Regions from separate parts of the Enterobacter sp. DVT3837 genome, predicted to be linked through region 1. Evidence: predicted binding sites of a transcription regulator. Region 1 holds the regulator's gene; each other region holds the start of a gene.
What was found. The regulator Fur, encoded in region 1, represses iron uptake genes when iron is present. The targets are predictions, from matches to a motif close to ATAATAATGAGAACNACTATCAA.

Region 1 (6,639 bases):
TACTTTATCTTTTGCCGGTGTCACGGCAGGTTTTGCTTGTGCAACAACGCTCGGCTGAGACACGACATCTTTGGTAACTGGGGTGACAGGCTGTGAAGCGGCGGAAATTTTAAGCATGCGCCGTAAAATGTCGGACGCACTCTCCCCGATATGCCGCGTCTGGCTGGCAATATACTGATAGAGTTCGTCATCAACTTCGATTGTTTTCATCTTAATCCAGTGCGATATCTTATCTGAATACAAGTCATTGGGATTATAAGGTCAAATCCCAACAGCGGATAGCGTCAAACCAGGTTGGCGGCAAAAGTCAGATTAAACTGGAACCTTGCAGCCGGGCGGCAGAATGGTCAACATGATACCCTAACCTGACATACGTAAAAAAAGAACTTTGCCATGAAATTGAATACCCGAGCGCAAACTGCACAATCGCCGAACAATAATTCTCCCATCGTACTGGTTCACGGACTTTTTGGCAGCCTGGATAACCTGGGCGTGCTGGCGCGCGATCTGGTTAGCGATCACGACATTTTGCAAGTCGACATGCGCAATCACGGTCTTTCAGGGCGCTCAGAAGAGATGACCTACGCGGCAATGGCGCAGGATCTGCTGGATACGCTGGATGCCAACAACCTGCAAAAGGTCACCCTCATCGGGCATTCAATGGGCGGCAAAGCGGTAATGGCCCTGACGGCGCTGGCACCTGAGAGAATTCAGGGTCTGGTGGTAATCGATGTTGCTCCGGTGGATTACGACGTTCGACGCCATGACGAAATTTTCGCGGCGATCAACGCGGTAACAGAGGCTGGTGCTACAACGCGTCAACAAGCGGCTGCCGTCATGCGTGAGCATCTTGATGAAGAAGGTGTCGTGCAGTTCCTGCTGAAGTCATTTGTTGACGGACAATGGCGTTTTAACGTGCCGGTGCTCTGGGAGCAGTACAACAATATCGTAGGCTGGGAAACGGTACCTGCCTGGCCACACCCTACCCTCTTTATTCGTGGCGGTAACTCGCCTTACGTCACCGACGCGTACCGCGACGCATTGCTGGCGCAATTCCCGCAGGCTCGCGCCCATGTTATCGCCGGGGCCGGACACTGGGTTCACGCGGAAAAACCTGACGCCGTATTGCGCGCCATTCGCCGCTATCTTGCTGATACTGCAAATTGATTAAAAAGAGAGCGACTGGAAGGCTGCAGGCTTCCAGTCGTTGGCGTGCCGTTTTTGGTGATGTATGATGGCGCGCTTATCGCCCGGGCATTAGCAGGGCGGCGTGTTTCCCCCGAAGTCTCAGAATCATGGCCAAAGAACAAACGGACCGTACGACACTAGATCTGTTCGCGAATGAGCGTCGCCCGGGACGACCGAAAACGAATCCGCTTTCGCGCGATGAACAGCTGCGTATCAATAAACGCAATCAGCTTAAACGCGATAAAAATCGTGGGCTTAAGCGTGTCGAACTGAAGCTCAACGCCGACGCCGTCGATGCGCTTAACGAGCTGGCTGACGCGCGAAATATCAGCCGCAGCGAACTCATTGAAGAGATGTTGCTCGTCCAGCTTGAGACGTTACGCAGCCAGGCATAAGTCTGAAAATCCCCTTTATCGCCCTTTTCATGTAGCACAGAGTGCAGTCCTGCGCGATAGCTGTTTCCGCAGGGTTGCCAGTTCTGCTATTATTGCCCTTATCCGTGGCCTAATTGCGCCACCATACTATTAAGTTTCAAGAGGTTATTTTACTCATGGCAATCATCGGCATTTTCTTCGGCAGTGATACCGGCAATACCGAAAATATCGCAAAAAACATTCAAAAACAGCTCGGTAAAGACGTTGCTGATGTGCATGACATCGCCAAGAGCAGCAAAGAAGATCTCGAAGGCTATGACATTCTGCTGCTGGGTATTCCAACCTGGTACTACGGTGAAGCCCAGTGTGACTGGGATGATTTCTTCCCGACGCTGGAAGAAGTTGATTTCAACGGCAAGCTGGTTGCCCTGTTTGGCTGTGGCGATCAGGAAGACTACGCAGAATATTTCTGTGATGCGCTGGGTACCATCCGCGACATCATTGAGCCAAATGGCGCGGTTATCGTAGGCCACTGGCCAACGGCGGGTTACCACTTCGAAGCCTCTAAAGGCCTGGCTGATGACGATCATTTCGTGGGTCTGGCCATCGACGAAGACCGCCAGCCTGAACTGACCGCAGAGCGTGTTGAGAAGTGGGTTAAGCAGATCCGTGAAGAACTGCACCTGGATGATATTCTGAACGCCTGATTTTTATCGTGGCGCAACTGCGGTTGCGCCACGCCCCAGGTCAAACCGATTAAATTAATTGCTACAATCTTTTAACTTTTTCGCCCAGACCTGTACAATGTCTCCCTGAAAAATGTGGTTTCCATTGAGCAAGTTTGTTGGTGATACCCCATTTTTATAAGCATATTTTGCCTGAGACTTGCTGTTTTCATTTAGACATGGCAGTTCTATAATGAGACGCATTACCCAAGGTGCATTTTCTGTCACTTCCTACAGAAGTGAATCGTTTAGTAACAGGACAGATTCCGCATGACTGACAACAATACCGCATTAAAGAAGGCTGGCCTGAAAGTTACGCTTCCTCGGTTAAAAATCCTTGAAGTGCTTCAGGGTCCAGACAATCACCATGTCAGTGCGGAAGACCTTTATAAACGTCTTATTGACATGGGCGAAGAAATTGGGCTCGCTACCGTCTATCGCGTGCTGAACCAGTTTGATGACGCGGGCATTGTTACCCGTCATAATTTCGAAGGCGGTAAATCTGTATTCGAACTGACCCAGCAACAGCACCACGATCACCTGATCTGCCTCGACTGTGGCAAGGTCATTGAATTTAGCGATGACTCCATCGAAGCGCGCCAGCGTGAAATCGCGGCTCGTCATGGCATCCGCCTGACCAACCACAGCCTGTACCTGTATGGTCACTGTGCTGAAGGTGATTGCCGCGAAGACGATCACGCGCACGACGCTAAATAACTCAAGCTTTCATACTCTGAGCCAGCCGCGAGGTTGGCTTTTTTTTGCCTGTTATTTGACGCAAAAAAGCCCGGTAGCGTTGTGCTACCGGGCATGATGACAGAGAATTATTTGCTGTTGTTAGTGCGAATCTCTTTCCAGATCTGGTCGCAACGCTTCGCCACTTCCTGATCGTTTCCGGTTTTACGTGCCTGAATACAGGCCTGGTAATCCATCACGCGAACGTTTTCCTGTGTGGCGAACTGCTCATGTGCCTTCTCTTTCTTCAGCACATTCAGCACGCTCTGACAGGCTTCGATCTTCTCCGGTGAACCTTCCGCTGTGTTAATGCAGGCGCTATACGCCTCTTTAAGACGCGAGTCCTCTTTCGGTGCCTGCTCCTGCGCACACCCCGCCAGCCCCGCAGCCAGCAACGCGACGATTACGATGTTTTTCATCATGTTCTGTCTCCATTAGAAGATAGTGAATGGAGCGATAACCATGAATTTCACGTCACGCTCATCCTGGAAGATGTTGCCGTAACCGCCTGCGTAGCTCGGAATGTCGGAGTGGTTGTCATACTGGGTGAAGTGCAGTTTGAACATCGTGCCTTTCGCGCGGCCGTCCTGCAGGGTGTAGATAGCATCCAGGCTGTAAGAAGACTCTTTCAGGCGATAGTTTGGATCGTAGTAAGCGTCCGGTGTAGCCATATCTGCAGGTTTTGCATCCCAGGCATAAGCGTAAGATGCACCCACCGCCCAGCCTGGCAGGTTCCAGTTTTTCAGATCATACATCGCGCCGAAGAACACCGCTTTTTCGCCGTCGGCGTTGAAGTCAGAGCGGTTATCCCACCAGATATCAAGACGACCGTTAGACGATGCATAGGTTGGGGTCATACGCTGCAGGAAGTACCCCTGCTGCCCTTCCGCTTTCACCCATGTGCCTTCCAGACGCAAATCAACCTGTCCGACTTTGTAGCCGAAGGTGAGTGCCTGCAACCACGCGGTGCCGTCATAGATATCATTGACGCCACCATTACTGACTTTGTCGCGCGTACCGTAGAACTGGTAGCTGGTGCTCAGCGGGCTACCCGCGATATCAAATTTATAGCTGGCCTTGGCAAAGTACTGATCGATGTAACCTTGAGCCTGGCCAAATGCCGCCTCAAGTACCAGGTCGTTTTTAAAGTCGTATTTAGCACCCAGTGAATGGAGATAATCTACTTTGGTTTTCTTATCGTTCTGGTAGAACTTGTCCATTTCAATGTGCCATGGTGCTTTGTACTCGTTGGTCCACATATAGGAGAAGCTCAACGCACCTGCATCACCGTAATCAAAGTTGGCACCCGCTTCCGCACCCTGGTAAGTACCCGGCATAAAGCTCCAGTGTGGTGCTAACAATGTCTGACCGGTTGGCTGAATATAACCACCGCGCGCCCATACCGGGCCGTATTTGAATTTCGCTGCTGCCTTATACAGGCTGATACCGCTTTTATCTCCGGACCAGTCTTCTTTATAGGCTTTATTACTGGAGGAGAATGCGATTTCGTTCGGGTGGGCGCTGTCGCCGTTTTCCGCCATTTCAATTGCCGTGAATGCAGCAATATCCAGACCGAACATATCGGCAGCATAACCAGACTGGAAATCCAGATTGGCGTTCCAGGTTGAGTGAGAAAGGTTGGTTTTGTATTTGTCTTCAGTGACGTCTTTACGGTCACGTTCACGCTGCCAGTAGTAAATCCCCCCCGTGAGGGTTGAATCATCAATAAAACCTGCTGCCTTCGCCTCTGGTGCAATCACCAGGCCCGACATTGCTGTCACACCGGCAATAGCCAGCGCCAGCGCACTACGTTTGCCACTGAACGTACGCATAGATTATTCCTCTTTGACGAATTAAAACGCCTTAAACGGCGAAAAATATAAAAGACCTAATGGTCAGGGGTAGTTAGAAATACCCTCGAATTAACTACCGCCTTTAGATTATTTTTCGCGACGCGAATTATCAATGCTTTTCAGCGAGCAAAAGTCAGGATTATGACGAAGTGCACATAATTGGTAGTGATTTGTAACATCTGTGCCAATGCGAGGATTTACAGGGAATAACGCGTATTTTGAGGGAGTGCCGGCCATTTATTCTGTATATTTTTTGTCCTTAAGGCTATTCGTAAATATTGAAACTTTTTTTGAGTAAAATAAGTAGCACCTCATTGACCTGAATTTCGCACATACCTTATTTGAGCTGCGCGTTAATGGCCTGATCGTTAAATAAAAAAACGCCGCTTATCGCGGCGTTTGTCTCTCATTGACCAGAACTGCAATATTATTCGCCGATCTTAGCCCAGGTGTCACGCAGACCAACGGTACGGTTAAACACCGGTTTTTCCGCCGTGCTGTAACGGCTATCCAGGCAGAAGTAACCTTCGCGTTCGAACTGGAACGCTTTACCCGCTTCGGCCGCTTTTAAAGACGGCTCGGCATAACCCTGTTTAATTACCAGAGATTCCGGGTTGATCGTCGCCAGGAAGTCTTCGGCAGCACCAGGGTTAGGGACACTGAACAGACGATCGTACAGGCGAATTTCAACAGGCAGCGCGTGTGCAGCGCTTACCCAATGGATAACGCCTTTCACTTTACGGCCATCAGCCGGATCTTTGCTCAGGGTTTCAGCATCATAAGAACAGAAGATGGTGGTGATATTGCCTTCAGCATCTTTCTCTACGCGCTCAGCCTTGATGACGTAAGCATTACGCAGGCGCACCTCTTTACCCAATACCAGACGCTTGTACTGCTTGTTCGCTTCTTCGCGGAAGTCAGCACGATCGATCCAGATTTCAGCGCTGAACGGTACGTCGCGGCTACCCATTTCCGGTTTATTCGGATGGTTAGGCATGGACACCAGCTCGCTTTCACCCTGCGGGTAGTTTTCGATAACCAGTTTCACTGGATCGATGACTGCCATTGCGCGCGGCGCGTTTTCGTTGAGATCTTCACGAATGCAGGATTCCAGAGACGCCATTTCAATGGTGTTATCCTGCTTAGTCACACCGATGCGTTTGCAGAACTCACGAATAGAAGCGGCGGTGTAACCACGACGACGCAGACCAGAGATGGTCGGCATACGCGGATCGTCCCAGCCTTCAACGTGCTTGTCGGTCACCAGCAGGTTCAGCTTACGCTTGGACATCACGGTGTATTCCAGATTCAGACGAGAGAACTCGTACTGACGTGGATGCACAGGGATAGTGATGTTATCCAGTACCCAGTCGTACAGACGACGGTTGTCCTGGAACTCCAGCGTACACAGAGAGTGAGTAATGCCTTCCAGCGCATCGCTGATGCAGTGGGTGAAGTCGTACATCGGGTAGATGCACCACTTGTTACCCGTCTGGTGGTGTTCCGCAAACTTAATGCGGTACAGCACCGGGTCACGCATCACGATGAACGGAGATGCCATGTCAATTTTGGCACGCAGACAGGCTTTGCCTTCTTCGAAGCCACCGGCACGCATTTTTTCAAACAGCGCCAGGTTCTCTTCCACGCTGCGATCGCGGTACGGGCTGTTTTTACCCGGCGCGGTCAGCGAGCCGCGGTATTCACGGATCTCATCGGCAGACAGCTCGTCGACGTACGCCAGACCTTTGTTAATCAGCTCTACCG
Region 2 (6,639 bases), 1.8 Mb from region 1:
CGCTTCATGCTTGGGCCTTCATCTACGAAAATTTTCGCGACTTTCAGATCGTCGATGTCAGCGCCATCGTTGTGTTCAGCGTTAGCAATGGCAGATTCCAGTACTTTCTTGACCAATACCGCAGCTTTCTTGTTGGTATAGGTCAGGATGTCCAGGGCCTGCGACACTTTCTTACCGCGAATCAGGTCAGCAACAAGGCGAACCTTCTGTGCAGAAGAACGAGCATGGCGATGTTGAGCTAAAGTTTCCATCTCTTCCTCCTACCTTATTTCTTCTTCGCTTTTTTATCAGCAGCGTGGCCGCGATAAGTACGAGTCGGTGCGAATTCACCCAGTTTGTGACCAACCATTTCGTCGGTAACAAAGACTGGAACGTGCTGACGACCATTATGGACAGCGATGGTCAAACCGATCATGTTAGGAAAGATCGTTGAACGACGGGACCAAGTGCGCAGGGGCTTCTTGTCTCCGCTTTCCACCGCTTTCTCTACCTTCTTCAGCAAGTGCAGGTCAATAAAAGGACCTTTCTTGAGAGAACGTGGCATGGCTTATCCTCTAAAATTATTTGCTACGGCGACGTACGATAAATTTATCAGTACGCTTGTTGCTGCGGGTCTTCTTACCTTTGGTCTGAACGCCCCACGGAGTTACCGGGTGCTTACCAAAGTTACGACCTTCACCACCACCATGTGGGTGGTCGACTGGGTTCATCGCAGTACCGCGAACGGTAGGACGAACACCACGCCAGCGTGCAGCACCTGCTTTACCCAGAACGCGCAGCATATGCTCAGCATTGCCAACTTCGCCCAGGGTTGCACGGCAGTCTGCTTCGACTTTACGCATTTCACCAGAACGCAGACGCAGGGTGACATAAGCACCATCACGAGCAACGATCTGAACGTAAGTACCAGCGGAACGTGCCAGCTGACCGCCTTTACCTGGTTTCATTTCTACGTTATGAACGGTAGAACCAACCGGGATATTGCGCATCGGCAGGGTGTTACCTGCTTTGATTGCAGCATCAACGCCAGACTGAATCTGGTCGCCAGCTTTCAGGCCTTTAGGGGCCAGGATGTAACGGCGTTCGCCGTCTTTGTACAGAACCAGCGCGATGTTCGCGGAACGGTTCGGATCGTACTCAAGACGTTCAACAACTGCTGGGATACCGTCTTTGTTGCGTTTGAAGTCAACAATACGATAAGCCTGCTTGTGGCCACCACCGATGTGACGAGTGGTGATACGGCCATTGTTGTTACGACCACCGGATTTGCTGTTTTTTTCCAGCAACGGAGCAAAAGGTTTGCCCTTGTGCAGCTCAGGGTTAACCACTTTAACTACGTGGCGACGACCCGGAGATGTCGGTTTACATTTAACAACTGCCATTGTATTACTCCTCCGACTTACTCAGCGCCGCCAACGAAGTCCAGATTCTGGCCTTCTTTCAGGGTGACGTAAGCTTTTTTCCAGTCGCTACGACGACCGATACGCTGTCCGTGACGTTTAACTTTCCCTTTAACTACCAGGGTGTTAACGACTTCGACTTCGACTTCAAACAGTTTCTGCACAGCAGCTTTGATCTCTGCTTTGGTCGCGTCTTTAGCAACTTTGAGAACGATGGTGTTTGTTTTTTCCATCGCAGTAGACGCTTTTTCAGAAACGTGCGGTGCGCGAAGCACCTTCAGCAGACGTTCTTCACGAATCATGCCAGCATCTCCTCAACTTGCTTAACAGCATCAGCAGTCATTACGACTTTGTCGAAGGCGATCAGGCTAACCGGGTCGATACCAGTCGCATCGCGTACGTCAACCTTGTGCAGGTTACGTGCGGCCAGGAACAGGTTCTCGTCCAGCTCACCGGTGATGATCAGCACATCTTCCAGAGCCATGTCTTTCAGTTTCTGTGCCAGCAGCTTAGTTTTAGGCGCTTCTACAGAGAACTTCTCGACAACGATCAGACGATCCTGACGTACCAGTTCGGACAGGATGCTTTTCAGCGCGCCGCGGTACATCTTTTTGTTAACTTTTTGACTGTGGTCCTGTGGACGCGCAGCGAAGGTCACGCCACCTGAACGCCAGATCGGGCTCTTGATAGAACCTGAACGCGCACGGCCGGTACCTTTCTGGCGCCATGGCTTTTTGCCGGAACCAGTTACTTCAGCACGAGTCTTCTGAGCACGAGTACCCTGACGAGCACCAGCTGCATAAGCAACAACAACCTGGTGAACCAGCGCTTCGTTGAAATCACGACCGAAGGTAGTTTCGGAAACAGTCAGCGCGCTCTGCGCGTCTTTCAATACTAATTCCATTGCTATCCCCTTACGCCTTCACAGCTGGTTTAACGATCAGGTCGCTACCGGTTGCACCCGGAACTGCACCTTTAACCAGCAGCAGGTTGCGCTCAGCGTCAACACGTACTACGTCCAGGCTCTGAACGGTTACACGTTCGTTACCCAGCTGACCTGCCATTTTCTTGCCTTTGAACACTTTGCCCGGAGTCTGGTTCTGACCGATAGAACCCGGAACGCGGTGAGACAAGGAGTTACCGTGAGTAGCGTCCTGGGTACGGAAGTTCCAGCGCTTAACGGTACCAGCAAAACCTTTACCTTTAGAGGTACCGGTTACGTCAACTTTTTTAACGTCAGCAAACAGCTCAACGCTAATGTCCTGACCTACGGTGAACTCTTCGCCTTCAGCAAGACGGAATTCCCACAGACCACGGCCAGCTTCTACGCCAGCTTTAGCGAAGTGACCCGCTTCTGGTTTGGTTACACGGTTAGCTTTTTTAGCACCAGTGGTAACCTGAATAGCGCGGTAGCCATCGTTAGCCAGATCTTTAACCTGAGTAACGCGGTTTGCTTCAACTTCGATTACGGTTACTGGGATAGAAACGCCATCTTCAGTGAAGATGCGGGTCATACCCACTTTTTTACCGACTAAACCAATCATTGTTTCAACCTCTCAATCGCTCGATGACCTGATTAACCCAGGCTGATCTGCACGTCTACACCGGCAGCCAGATCCAGACGCATCAGAGCATCAACGGTTTTCTCAGTTGGCTCAACGATGTCAACCAGACGCTTGTGAGTGCGGATTTCGTACTGATCACGCGCGTCTTTGTTAACGTGCGGGGAGATCAGAACGGTGAAGCGCTCTTTGCGGGTCGGCAGCGGGATCGGACCACGGACTTGCGCACCAGTGCGCTTAGCAGTCTCGACGATTTCCGCGGTTGATTGATCGATCAGACGATGATCAAACGCTTTAAGGCGGATACGGATTCTTTGGTTCTGCATGAGACCAGAGCTCCAATTATTTTATAAACGAAAATGATTACTCCTCAAACCCATTACGATTGATGGGAGAGTGTAACCGTTCTTACGTAGCTCCCCAATTGGGAGCATTGTTGAGTAACAAAATGAGCTACTCTGGTTCTGATTGAACCCGCCGTCAATTACGACAAGCCCGCGCATTATACGTAAATCTGGGCAAGACGCAAGTGCCGTTTAGAAATTAAGCGCCAAAGACGCAGCTTGCGTAAGGGCGCGCAACTTTTTATGCAATGTATTCCTTGTCGAATCTTTGTCTGGACCCGCTACGCAATTGCTGCTTTTGTGTATTGCCGGTTAAGCAGGTTACAACGAGTATGCGCTCAAACCCCTTTGAGGCCTTTTCGATGTTAACCACCCTCACCTTTTTGCTGATCTATTCTTCGCTGACTGCCTTTCTTGTTCATGCTGATATTCGCTACGGACTGCTTCCCGATAAATTTCTCTGTCCGCTGCTATGGGTAGGCCTGCTCTTTCAGCTTTGTATCCATCCTGATTTTTTGGCGAGTGCGGTGATGGGGGCAATGGCAGGATATTTTGGCTTTGCCGTTATTTACTGGGGCTATCGATTTATCTGCCGGCGTGAAGGGATGGGATATGGCGATGTTAAATACCTGTCTGCGCTTGGCGCCTGGCATGGTTGGTGCGTGCTGCCAACCCTGGCATTACTCGCTGCGCTTATGGCATTACTTAGCATTCTTGTTTTTTCATTACTCACCTCTGATAAAGAGGCAATAAAAAACCCGCTGCCTTTTGGGCCATTTCTGGCAGCTGCGGGTTTATGCGTTGGCTGGAAGACGCTGGTTACTCTTCCACTTTAATCTGCGACTGAAGGTAGTTTTGCAGGCCAATCTTAGCGATGAGATCCAGCTCAGTTTCCAGCCAGTCAATATGACCCTCTTCGTCGGCCAGGATCTGGATCATCATGTCGCGGCTGACGTAATCATGGACGCTATCCGCATAGGCAATAGCTTCACGGAGATCTTTGGCGCCTTCAAGTTCGAGCCTGAGATCAGAACGCAGCATCTCTTCGACATCTTCTCCGATGCCCAGCTTTCCTAGATCCTGCAGGTTTGGAATGCCTTCAAGGAATAAAATACGCTCGATATATTTATCAGCGTGTTTCATCTCATCAATAGATTCATGGTACTCAACGTCGTTTAGACGTTTAAGTCCCCAGTTTTTAAACATTCTCGCGTGAAGAAAGTACTGGTTGATTGCGACAAGCTCATTTCCCAATAATTTATTGAGATAACTTATGATTTTAACATCACCTTTCATTATATAGTCCCTCCGCTTCCACTCATTGAAGCGTAGATCGGGCTACAGGGATGTCAAAAAAAAGATGGGCGCTTACGCGATCTCTTTGTATTCCGGGATCTGCATCAATTCGTCCTGCATGATCTCTCGCGCAGCACGTACACATTTACCACATTGATTTCCCACCGGAACAAATTTGCGTAGCTGCTGAAATGACTGAGGCTGAAACTGGCGAACGGCCTGGCGTATTTTTTTGTCACTGACACCATTACATAAACAAACGTACATAGAGACTCCCGTTCAAATTATGCGCAAAGTGTAAGTGAGAATGGTTATGATTACAATAGCACAAACACCACAATACGGGGCGGGAGCAGGCAAAAAATGCGAAATTTTGTGACAGTGCTTGAGTGGCAGAAAACAAAAAAGGACGCCGAAGCGTCCTTTTTTTATTCGGGGATAATTAATTAGCCCAGAACTTTAGCAACAACGCCCGCGCCAACGGTACGGCCGCCTTCACGGATTGCGAAACGCAGACCGTCATCCATCGCGATTGGGTGGATCAGAGTCACAACCATCTTGATGTTGTCGCCTGGCATTACCATCTCTACGCCTTCTGGCAGTTCGATGGTACCGGTCACGTCAGTAGTACGGAAGTAGAACTGTGGACGGTAGCCTTTGAAGAACGGAGTATGACGGCCGCCTTCGTCTTTGGACAGAATGTACACTTCAGATTCGAACTTGGTGTGTGGCTTGATTGAGCCTGGCTTCGCCAGAACCTGACCACGTTCGATTTCTTCACGTTTGATACCACGCAGCAGAACACCAACGTTCTCACCAGCACGGCCTTCGTCCAGCAGTTTGCGGAACATTTCAACGCCAGTACAGGTAGACTTCGCAGTCTCTTTGATACCAACGATTTCAACTTCTTCACCAACTTTGATGATACCGCGCTCTACACGACCGGTAACAACGGTACCACGACCGGAGATGGAGAATACGTCTTCGATTGGCAGCAGGAATGGCTTGTCAATCGCACGCTCTGGTTCTGGGATGTAAGAATCCAGGAAGCCAGCCAGTTCGATGATTTTCGCTTCCCACTCTGCTTCGCCTTCCAGCGCTTTCAGAGCAGAACCACGAACGATTGGAGTATCGTCGCCTGGGAAATCGTACTGAGACAGCAGTTCACGAACTTCCATCTCTACCAGTTCCAGCAGCTCTTCGTCATCAACCATGTCGCACTTGTTCAGGAACACGATGATGTAAGGAACGCCTACCTGACGACCCAGCAGGATGTGCTCACGAGTCTGAGGCATTGGGCCGTCAGTCGCAGCAACAACCAGGATCGCGCCGTCCATCTGCGCAGCACCGGTGATCATGTTTTTAACATAGTCGGCGTGGCCTGGGCAGTCTACGTGTGCGTAGTGGCGAGTCGGGGTGTCGTACTCAACGTGAGAGGTGTTGATGGTGATACCACGAGCTTTTTCTTCTGGTGCGTTATCGATCTGGTCGAATGCACGAGCAGAACCACCGTAGGTTTTAGCCAGAACGGTAGTGATTGCAGCGGTCAGGGTAGTTTTACCATGGTCAACGTGGCCGATAGTACCAACGTTGACGTGCGGTTTTGTACGTTCAAATTTTTCTTTAGACACGGCTATATTCCTTACTATAGTGCTCTCCCCTTTGGAGAGAGCACGGGACTTAGGTTTTAATCCTGTGGATTACTTACCACGGGCTTCAATAACGGCCTGAGCAACGTTGTTAGGCGCATCATCATACTTCAGGAATTCCATGGTGTATGATGCACGACCTTTGGTCAGAGAACGCAGCTGAGTTGCATATCCGAACATTTCAGACAGTGGAACTTCAGCGTGGATCTTAACGCCAGTTACTTCGGATTCCTGACCACGCAGCATACCGCGACGACGGCTCAAGTCACCGATAACGTCACCGGTGTTCTCTTCAGGAGTTTCTACTTCAACCTTCATGATTGGCTCAAGCAGAACTGGTTTTGCTTTCTTAAAGCCTTCTTTAAAGGCAATAGACGCAGCCAGTTTA
Region 3 (6,639 bases), on a different contig from region 1:
AAGACGTAGAAATCACAGTCCAGCGCCTGAACATCAACCGCGTGGTGCATTACCGCCTGAGCACCGTCAATCAGCACCTTCGCGCCGGACTGATGGGCTTTCCCGACAATCTCTGCGACCGGGTTTTCCGTCCCCAGTACGTTGGAGACCTGAGTGACCGCCACCAGCCGGGTTTTATCGTCGAGTAATGCGTCAAGCTGCTCGAGCTGCAGCGTCCCGTCTTCATTCAACGGAATGACCCGCAATTGCGCCCCCACACGCTCACAGAGCATCTGCCACGGCACAATATTGGCGTGGTGCTCCATCTGGGTGATGATGATGTTGTCACCTGCGTGGACCTGCGCGTTGCCCCAGCTGTTGGCGACAAGGTTGATCCCCTCCGTGGTACCCCGCACAAACACCAGCTCTTCCGGTGACCGTGCATTGAGAAAGGCGGCTATTTGCGTACGCACATTCTCCATGCGTTGAGTCGCTTCAGCACTCAGCGTGTGGATCCCCCGATGCACGGCGGCGTAGCCATGACGGTAGAACTCGGCTTCCGCATCCACCACCTGATTCGGCTTCTGTGCGCTGGCCGCACTGTCCAGGTAGGCCAAAGGAAGACCGTTCACTTCACGGGTCAGAACCGGAAAATCTGCCCGCACTTTCTCTACGGGAAAACTCATACTTCGCCTCCAGGCAGACGCTGACCAATACGGGCCAGCACCTGCTGTTTTAACAGGCCATCGTGCAACGCTTCCGTCAGTTCGGCGGCAAACGCATAGATAATCATTTTCTGCGCCGCCTGCTGGTCGATGCCACGGGAACGCAGGTAGAACATCTGCTCATCATCAATCCGCCCGACCGTCGCACCATGGCTGCATTTCACGTCGTCGGCATAGATCTCCAGTTGCGGTTTGGTATCCACTTCTGCCAGTCGTCCCAGCAGCAGATTGTTATTGGTCATCTGCCCGTCAGTTTTAATCGCGTGTTGCGCCACGTTAATCAGGCCATTAAACACCGCACGCCCTTTGTCGCTGACAATGGTTTTGTGCAACTGACGGCTGTTGCAGTAGCCCTTGTTGTGTTCAAGCCAGGTGCGCGTGTCGCACACTTCCGCTTTGACCGGCATCGCCAGGCTGTTGATGCGCAGCGTGGTGTTTTCACCGTTAAGCTGCGTGCTGGTGTTATGGCGCAGCACGGCGCCACCGAGTAGAAAACTGTGGCTGTAGGCTGCGGCATCCTGACCGAGCAAAATATCGTTATGGGCGAAGTGGTGACTCTGCGCATTCTCAAACGCCAGCTTGATATGGTGAAGATGGGCATTGGCGGCAACGTTCATCGTCAGACGCGATCCGGTAAAGTGTCGGATATCGTTGAGACTGACGTAATGCTCAATCACCGTGGCTTCCGCCCCCTCAGCCAGTTCAAGATGATGGCGGTAGTGAGCCGTGTTGATCTCGTCGCCGTCCAGCCCCTGGGTGATATGCATCAGCAACAGCGGTTTGGCCGGGCGCTGGTTACGCTTCACATTAATATGCGTCACAGATTGCGCCAGACTTTCAGTGAGATGCAGAAACACTTCCGGCTGAACTGCTGTCGTCAGGCTCTGACGATCGTCGTTAATCGCGATGCCGAACCCGCTCTCCTGCGTGTCATCGCTCAGTTCCGGGCGGAACTGACCATCGACAAACACCAGACGCACGGCATCCACACTCAGTGCCAGCGCATCGCGCTGCACCGGGGTGATATCCGCCAGACGGGTGACAAACTCGCCGTTCATCAGGCCATCAAGCGGGGTGTATTTCCAGTTCTCATGCTTTCGCGAAGGCAGGCCGAGACGCAGCATCTGCTGTAAATGCTGCTGCGCTTGCTCAGAGCGTGTCTCACCCTGGGCTTCAAACAGTCTGTGCCACTGCTGGAGCGCATTACTGCTGTTCGGTAAGCCAGCCATAACCCTTCTCCTCCAGTTGTTTAACCAGCGTAAAATCACCCGATTTCACAATGCGCCCCTGGTAAAGCACGTGGACGTAGTCCGGCTTGATGTAGTCGAGAATACGCTGATAGTGGGTGACGATAATGAACGAACGCTTACCATCGCGCAGCGAGTTAACGCCGTCAGCGACAATCTTCAGGGCGTCAATATCCAGACCGGAGTCGGTCTCATCCAGAATGCACAGCGCGGGTTCCAGAACCGCCATCTGCAGGATGTCGTTGCGTTTTTTCTCACCCCCAGAGAAACCAACGTTAACCGAGCGGGTGAGCAGATCTTCCGGCATTTTCAGCAGTTTGATCTTCTCTTCCATCAAATCCTGGAAATCGAAGCGGTCCAGCGCCTCCAGGCCGCGATACTTGCGCACCGCATTCAGCGCCGTTTGCAGGAAGAACTGGTTACTGACGCCAGGGATTTCTACCGGGTACTGGAAGGCCATAAAGATGCCCTCTCCCGCACGATCTTCCGGGGACATTTCCAGCAGATCTTTGCCGTTAAATTCGACCGAGCCGTGGGTCACTTCATAATCTTCACGGCCTGCCAGCGTCGCTGAAAGCGTACTTTTCCCGGAACCATTTGGCCCCATGATGGCGTGAACTTCACCCGGTTTGACATCAAAATTGAGGCCACGCAGGATCGCTTTGTCTTCCACGCTAACCTGTAAATCTTTAATACGTAACATGTGCTTTCCTTAACCGACGCTGTGTTCAAGACTAATGGCGAGGAGTTTCTGGGCTTCAACGGCAAATTCCAGCGGCAGTTCAGAGAACACGTCCTTACAGAAGCCGTTCACAATCATCGAAATAGCATCTTCTTCGCTGATCCCGCGCTGCAGGCAGTAGAAGAGCTGATCTTCCCCAATCCGTGACGTCGTCGCCTCGTGCTCAAGCTGGGCCGTGTTGTTACGGCACTCGACGTACGGGAAGGTATGCGCCCCGCAGTCTGCGCCAATCAGCATCGAGTCACACTGGGTAAAGTTCCGCGCATTGGTGGCCGTCGGCATGATTTTCACCAGCCCGCGATAGCTGTTCTGGCTATGTCCGGCGGAGATGCCTTTCGAGATGATGGTCGACCGGGTATTTTTCCCGATGTGGATCATCTTGGTCCCGGTATCGGCCTGCTGATGGCCACTGGTCAGCGCCACAGAGTAGAACTCACCGATGGAGTTATCCCCACGCAGAATGCAGCTCGGGTATTTCCAGGTGATAGCCGAGCCCGTTTCTGACTGGGTCCACGACATCTTGCTGTTTTCACCTTCGCACAGCGCACGTTTGGTCACGAAGTTCAGGATGCCACCGGTATTGCCGTCACCCGGGAACCAGTTTTGTACCGTCGAGTATTTCACCTCGGCATCTTTATGGATGATGACCTCCACTACCGCCGCGTGCAGCTGGTAGCTGTCACGCACCGGGGCGGAACACCCTTCGATGTAACTGACATAGCTGCCCTCATCGGCCACCAAAATGGTCCGTTCAAACTGACCGGTTTTTTCGGCGTTGATGCGGAAATATGTCGAGAGTTCCATCGGACAGCGCACGCCTTTCGGCACATAGATAAAGGTACCGTCAGAGGCCACCGCCGCGTTGAGCGCCGCAAAGAAGTTGTCGTTAGAGGGCACCACGGTCCCAATGTACTTTTTCACCAGTTCCGGGTGCTCGTGAATGGCTTCACCGAAGGAGCAGAAAATGATCCCCTGCTCTGCCAGCTTTTCACGGTAGGTGGTTGCCACTGAGACGGAGTCAAAAATGGCGTCTACCGCCACCTCTTTGCCCTCACGTACGGGCACGCCCAGCTGGTTGAAGGCTTCTTCCACCTCTTTGCTGAGGAAGCTGTTTTCAGCGCCAGTCTGCTGTACTGCGCCAGGCTGAGAGGCACAGGTATCGTCGCAACTGCCGCAGGATGGCGCTGAGTAGTAGCTGTAGTCCTGATAATTCAGCTTGTCATAATGCGCTTTCAGCCAGTGCGGCTCTTCCATCTCCAGCCACGCGCGGTAAGCGCTCAGGCGAAACTCCAGCATCCACTCTGGCTCATTACGTTTCGCCGAGATCGCCCGCACGACATCTTCGTTAATGCCTTTCGCCAGCTCGTCGGTCTGCAGCTGGGTGAAGAACCCCTCTTTATAGTTGAGGTGCCCCCCGCTCCAGGTATTTACTTCACTCGTTGCTTCAGTATTACGAGACATAGTTCCGCCTATACCCCAAAGCTTTCGCCACAGCCGCATTCGTTCTTGGCTTTCGGGTTGTGAAATTTGAACAGCTGGTTTAAACCTTCCCGTACGTAGTCCACTTCTGTACCGTCGATAAAGGGCATGGCCTGCAGCGCGACGTACAATTTTGCGCCGTCGGTCTCGAAGACCAGATCATCTTTCTCGGGTTCGGTGACGGTATCAAGCACGTAGCCGAAGCCTGCGCATCCCGTCTGTTTGACTCCAAGGCGCACGCCGAGGATCTCGGGCTTTTTCGCCACCAGCTCGTGAATATGTGCCGCCGCCGCTGGCGTGAGCGTTAAACCGCGCCAGGTAAAATCGGCAGGATTGAAGGTTTCTGAATGCAGTTCCATAGGTCCACCTCATCTGATTAGCCATCAGGGCATAACACCATGTTAGTGATAACGATTATCACTTCAACCCTCTGGCAGCAGGGGCATTCGGCTAAACCGCCCTTTTTGGCTACTTTTATTAAGCATAGACCCTGTTGCGACAGGCCGGAGGGATGGATTTAATTGTTCAATGCATTGATAAATAATGCATTATTCATCCAAAAACACGAAGGAAGAGGAAAAAATAAAATATGCATCGGAAATGCCTATTTTTAAGATAGATTTTTGTCTTGCAGTGAACAACGGGCAGGCAGCATATGTAAGCACCACCCTGGAGATAGCACTTATTCAATCATACCGAATGGCCTGGCCAGGCCAGGCCAGGCCAGGAAGATTTACACTATATATCGGCAAAATAATACGTGTTTACACTTCACTATATGCGGGAGGTGCAGAATCAAACAATAAACCCAGGGTATCATAGGCAGGGGGTAAATTTAGATTTTCAACGGCAATGCGCGGACCTTGTCGGCGTGGTCTAAAGAGTTGAGAGGCCTCGGCATAATCTGGTAGGGCATGCAGAAAACGGCTTCGCACCGAACGTTCAAAATGATTGATAAAGGCTTTATGCACAGTGGAATCAAGATAATATTTAGCCACCGTCTGGCTTGGTCTCCTAAATATAACACCCGAACCTTCCCCCCAACTTAAACGGTATGCTACTCTTTTCGTAAGTTTAATTCTAGCTGTAAACCCACCTTCCTTGTTGAGCACAAGTTTTATTGTGCCTTTCAATTCACGGCTATCACTATTATATAACGCGCTAAATTTGTTATTACTTTGCCAGCCATCTACTAAAATATCTTGTTGGCGCAAAAAATCTTCGAAAAATCCCTTTTGCGCGTTTAAGGCATCTCCTGGAGTAAATGAAGAACCGTCTGTGGCAACTGCTGAAACAACATTTCTACCAACCTCCAAATCCATCATCCCTTCGACTCTGTTCATTGCCTGTCCGGCAACCTCCATTTCTTCAGAGGCTCTGCGAACATTACGCCCAACAAAACCTGCAAAGATGAAAATAAAATCCAGCAATGGACCATGCCCGGATGCATCAGTGTTATTAATGCTATCACCACTGCAATAGGCAAAACCGTTCCCCCCCCCGGCGTCAAATGGGCTCATGTTATCCTGGCCAGTAAAACGTTTCAGAATGGGGTTAAAACCACGGTAACCATTTCCCAGAAGATAACTATTGCTTACATCAGAACGCCGCTGGCCTGAATAAAAAATGCTATTTTTCCTCATCCTATATAACCTCATAATTTAATTTATACTCAACCTTAGGAAAAATACTTTGAAAAATACAAACTATCCCCCAAGGATTCCGCCCTGAGAAAAAGCAATCAAAAATACTTACGGTACTGAAGATAAATCCGTGATAGCTAATCGCAGGCTAATGACATTATTTCCCGAAAAAAAGTAGAGTATTGTGCTTAATGAACATCAATTATTCTATTTTTTGTACGCTATTGTATTATGGTATTCGAAATCGACGAACCGACGCCGCTGGATTGACGAAACAGGTCAGATGATGACGAAATCTAAAGCAAAAAGGCCCTTCCGGACCCCTTAGTTTAAATATGAAACGACACAGAGAACCCTTGTTCACGCCAGTGATCGAGCTGTTCCTGCTGGCGAGGCGTTGGGGATTTCCCCGTCCAGACGAAGATTTTTTGCCCCGGGAAAAGTTCCGGACGCGGTGAGTCAATAGGTTCCGCCAGCACATCAATATGCCAGCCTTTCTGCGATAAGCGAGCAGCCTCAAGCCACAGATGAGTACGGTCCTCGCATTCCCAGCCAATAAGCAGCGCGTCTTTACCCGCTTTCTTGCGGGACTCCGCCAGGCTTGCAATCGCGAATTCAATCAGGACGCCGTCAAGCAGGCTTGCCATGTGACGCACGGTGTTCTGGTCCTGATTCATTCGCTGGCGGACGGGAGAGATGATGTTATCAATCAGTGCATCCAGCGCGTGATCGCGGCGGAACTCACCAATTTTGGCGCGCAGCTTTGCCGGGCTGGCATAACGCAGAACGGTCATCATCTCTTCCTGGAATGAAACCCAGTTACC

Region 2: a site for Fur is predicted at 4,904-4,926, ahead of bfd (bacterioferritin-associated ferredoxin). Genes of this name have one in related genera too.
Region 3: a site for Fur is predicted at 4,571-4,593, ahead of sufA (Fe-S cluster assembly scaffold SufA). Genes of this name have one in related genera too.

What each region holds. Positions count from the first base shown of each region.
Region 1 is NZ_JBWDLA010000001.1:145,885-152,523, forward strand. It holds gene seqA (replication initiation negative regulator SeqA) at 1-210, opposite strand, end outside; gene ybfF (esterase) at 394-1,167, shown strand; gene ybfE (LexA regulated protein) at 1,296-1,583, shown strand; gene fldA (flavodoxin FldA) at 1,739-2,269, shown strand; gene fur (ferric iron uptake transcriptional regulator) at 2,558-3,004, shown strand; gene chiQ (ChiQ/YbfN family lipoprotein) at 3,112-3,441, opposite strand; gene chiP (chitoporin ChiP) at 3,457-4,854, opposite strand; gene glnS (glutamine--tRNA ligase) at 5,303-6,639, opposite strand, start outside.
Region 2 is NZ_JBWDLA010000001.1:1,903,022-1,909,660, reverse strand. It holds gene rplV (50S ribosomal protein L22) at 1-251, opposite strand, end outside; gene rpsS (30S ribosomal protein S19) at 266-544, opposite strand; gene rplB (50S ribosomal protein L2) at 561-1,382, opposite strand; gene rplW (50S ribosomal protein L23) at 1,400-1,702, opposite strand; gene rplD (50S ribosomal protein L4) at 1,699-2,304, opposite strand; gene rplC (50S ribosomal protein L3) at 2,315-2,944, opposite strand; gene rpsJ (30S ribosomal protein S10) at 2,977-3,288, opposite strand; gene AC0XWG_RS09260 (prepilin peptidase) at 3,669-4,142, shown strand; gene bfr (bacterioferritin) at 4,126-4,602, opposite strand; gene bfd (bacterioferritin-associated ferredoxin) at 4,675-4,869, opposite strand; gene tuf (elongation factor Tu) at 5,049-6,233, opposite strand; gene fusA (elongation factor G) at 6,303-6,639, opposite strand, start outside.
Region 3 is NZ_JBWDLA010000002.1:1,158,595-1,165,233, forward strand. It holds gene sufS (cysteine desulfurase SufS) at 1-665, opposite strand, end outside; gene sufD (Fe-S cluster assembly protein SufD) at 662-1,933, opposite strand; gene sufC (Fe-S cluster assembly ATPase SufC) at 1,908-2,654, opposite strand; gene sufB (Fe-S cluster assembly protein SufB) at 2,664-4,154, opposite strand; gene sufA (Fe-S cluster assembly scaffold SufA) at 4,163-4,531, opposite strand; gene AC0XWG_RS20525 (RHS repeat-associated core domain-containing protein) at 4,937-5,815, opposite strand; gene AC0XWG_RS20530 (MerR family transcriptional regulator) at 6,145-6,639, opposite strand, start outside.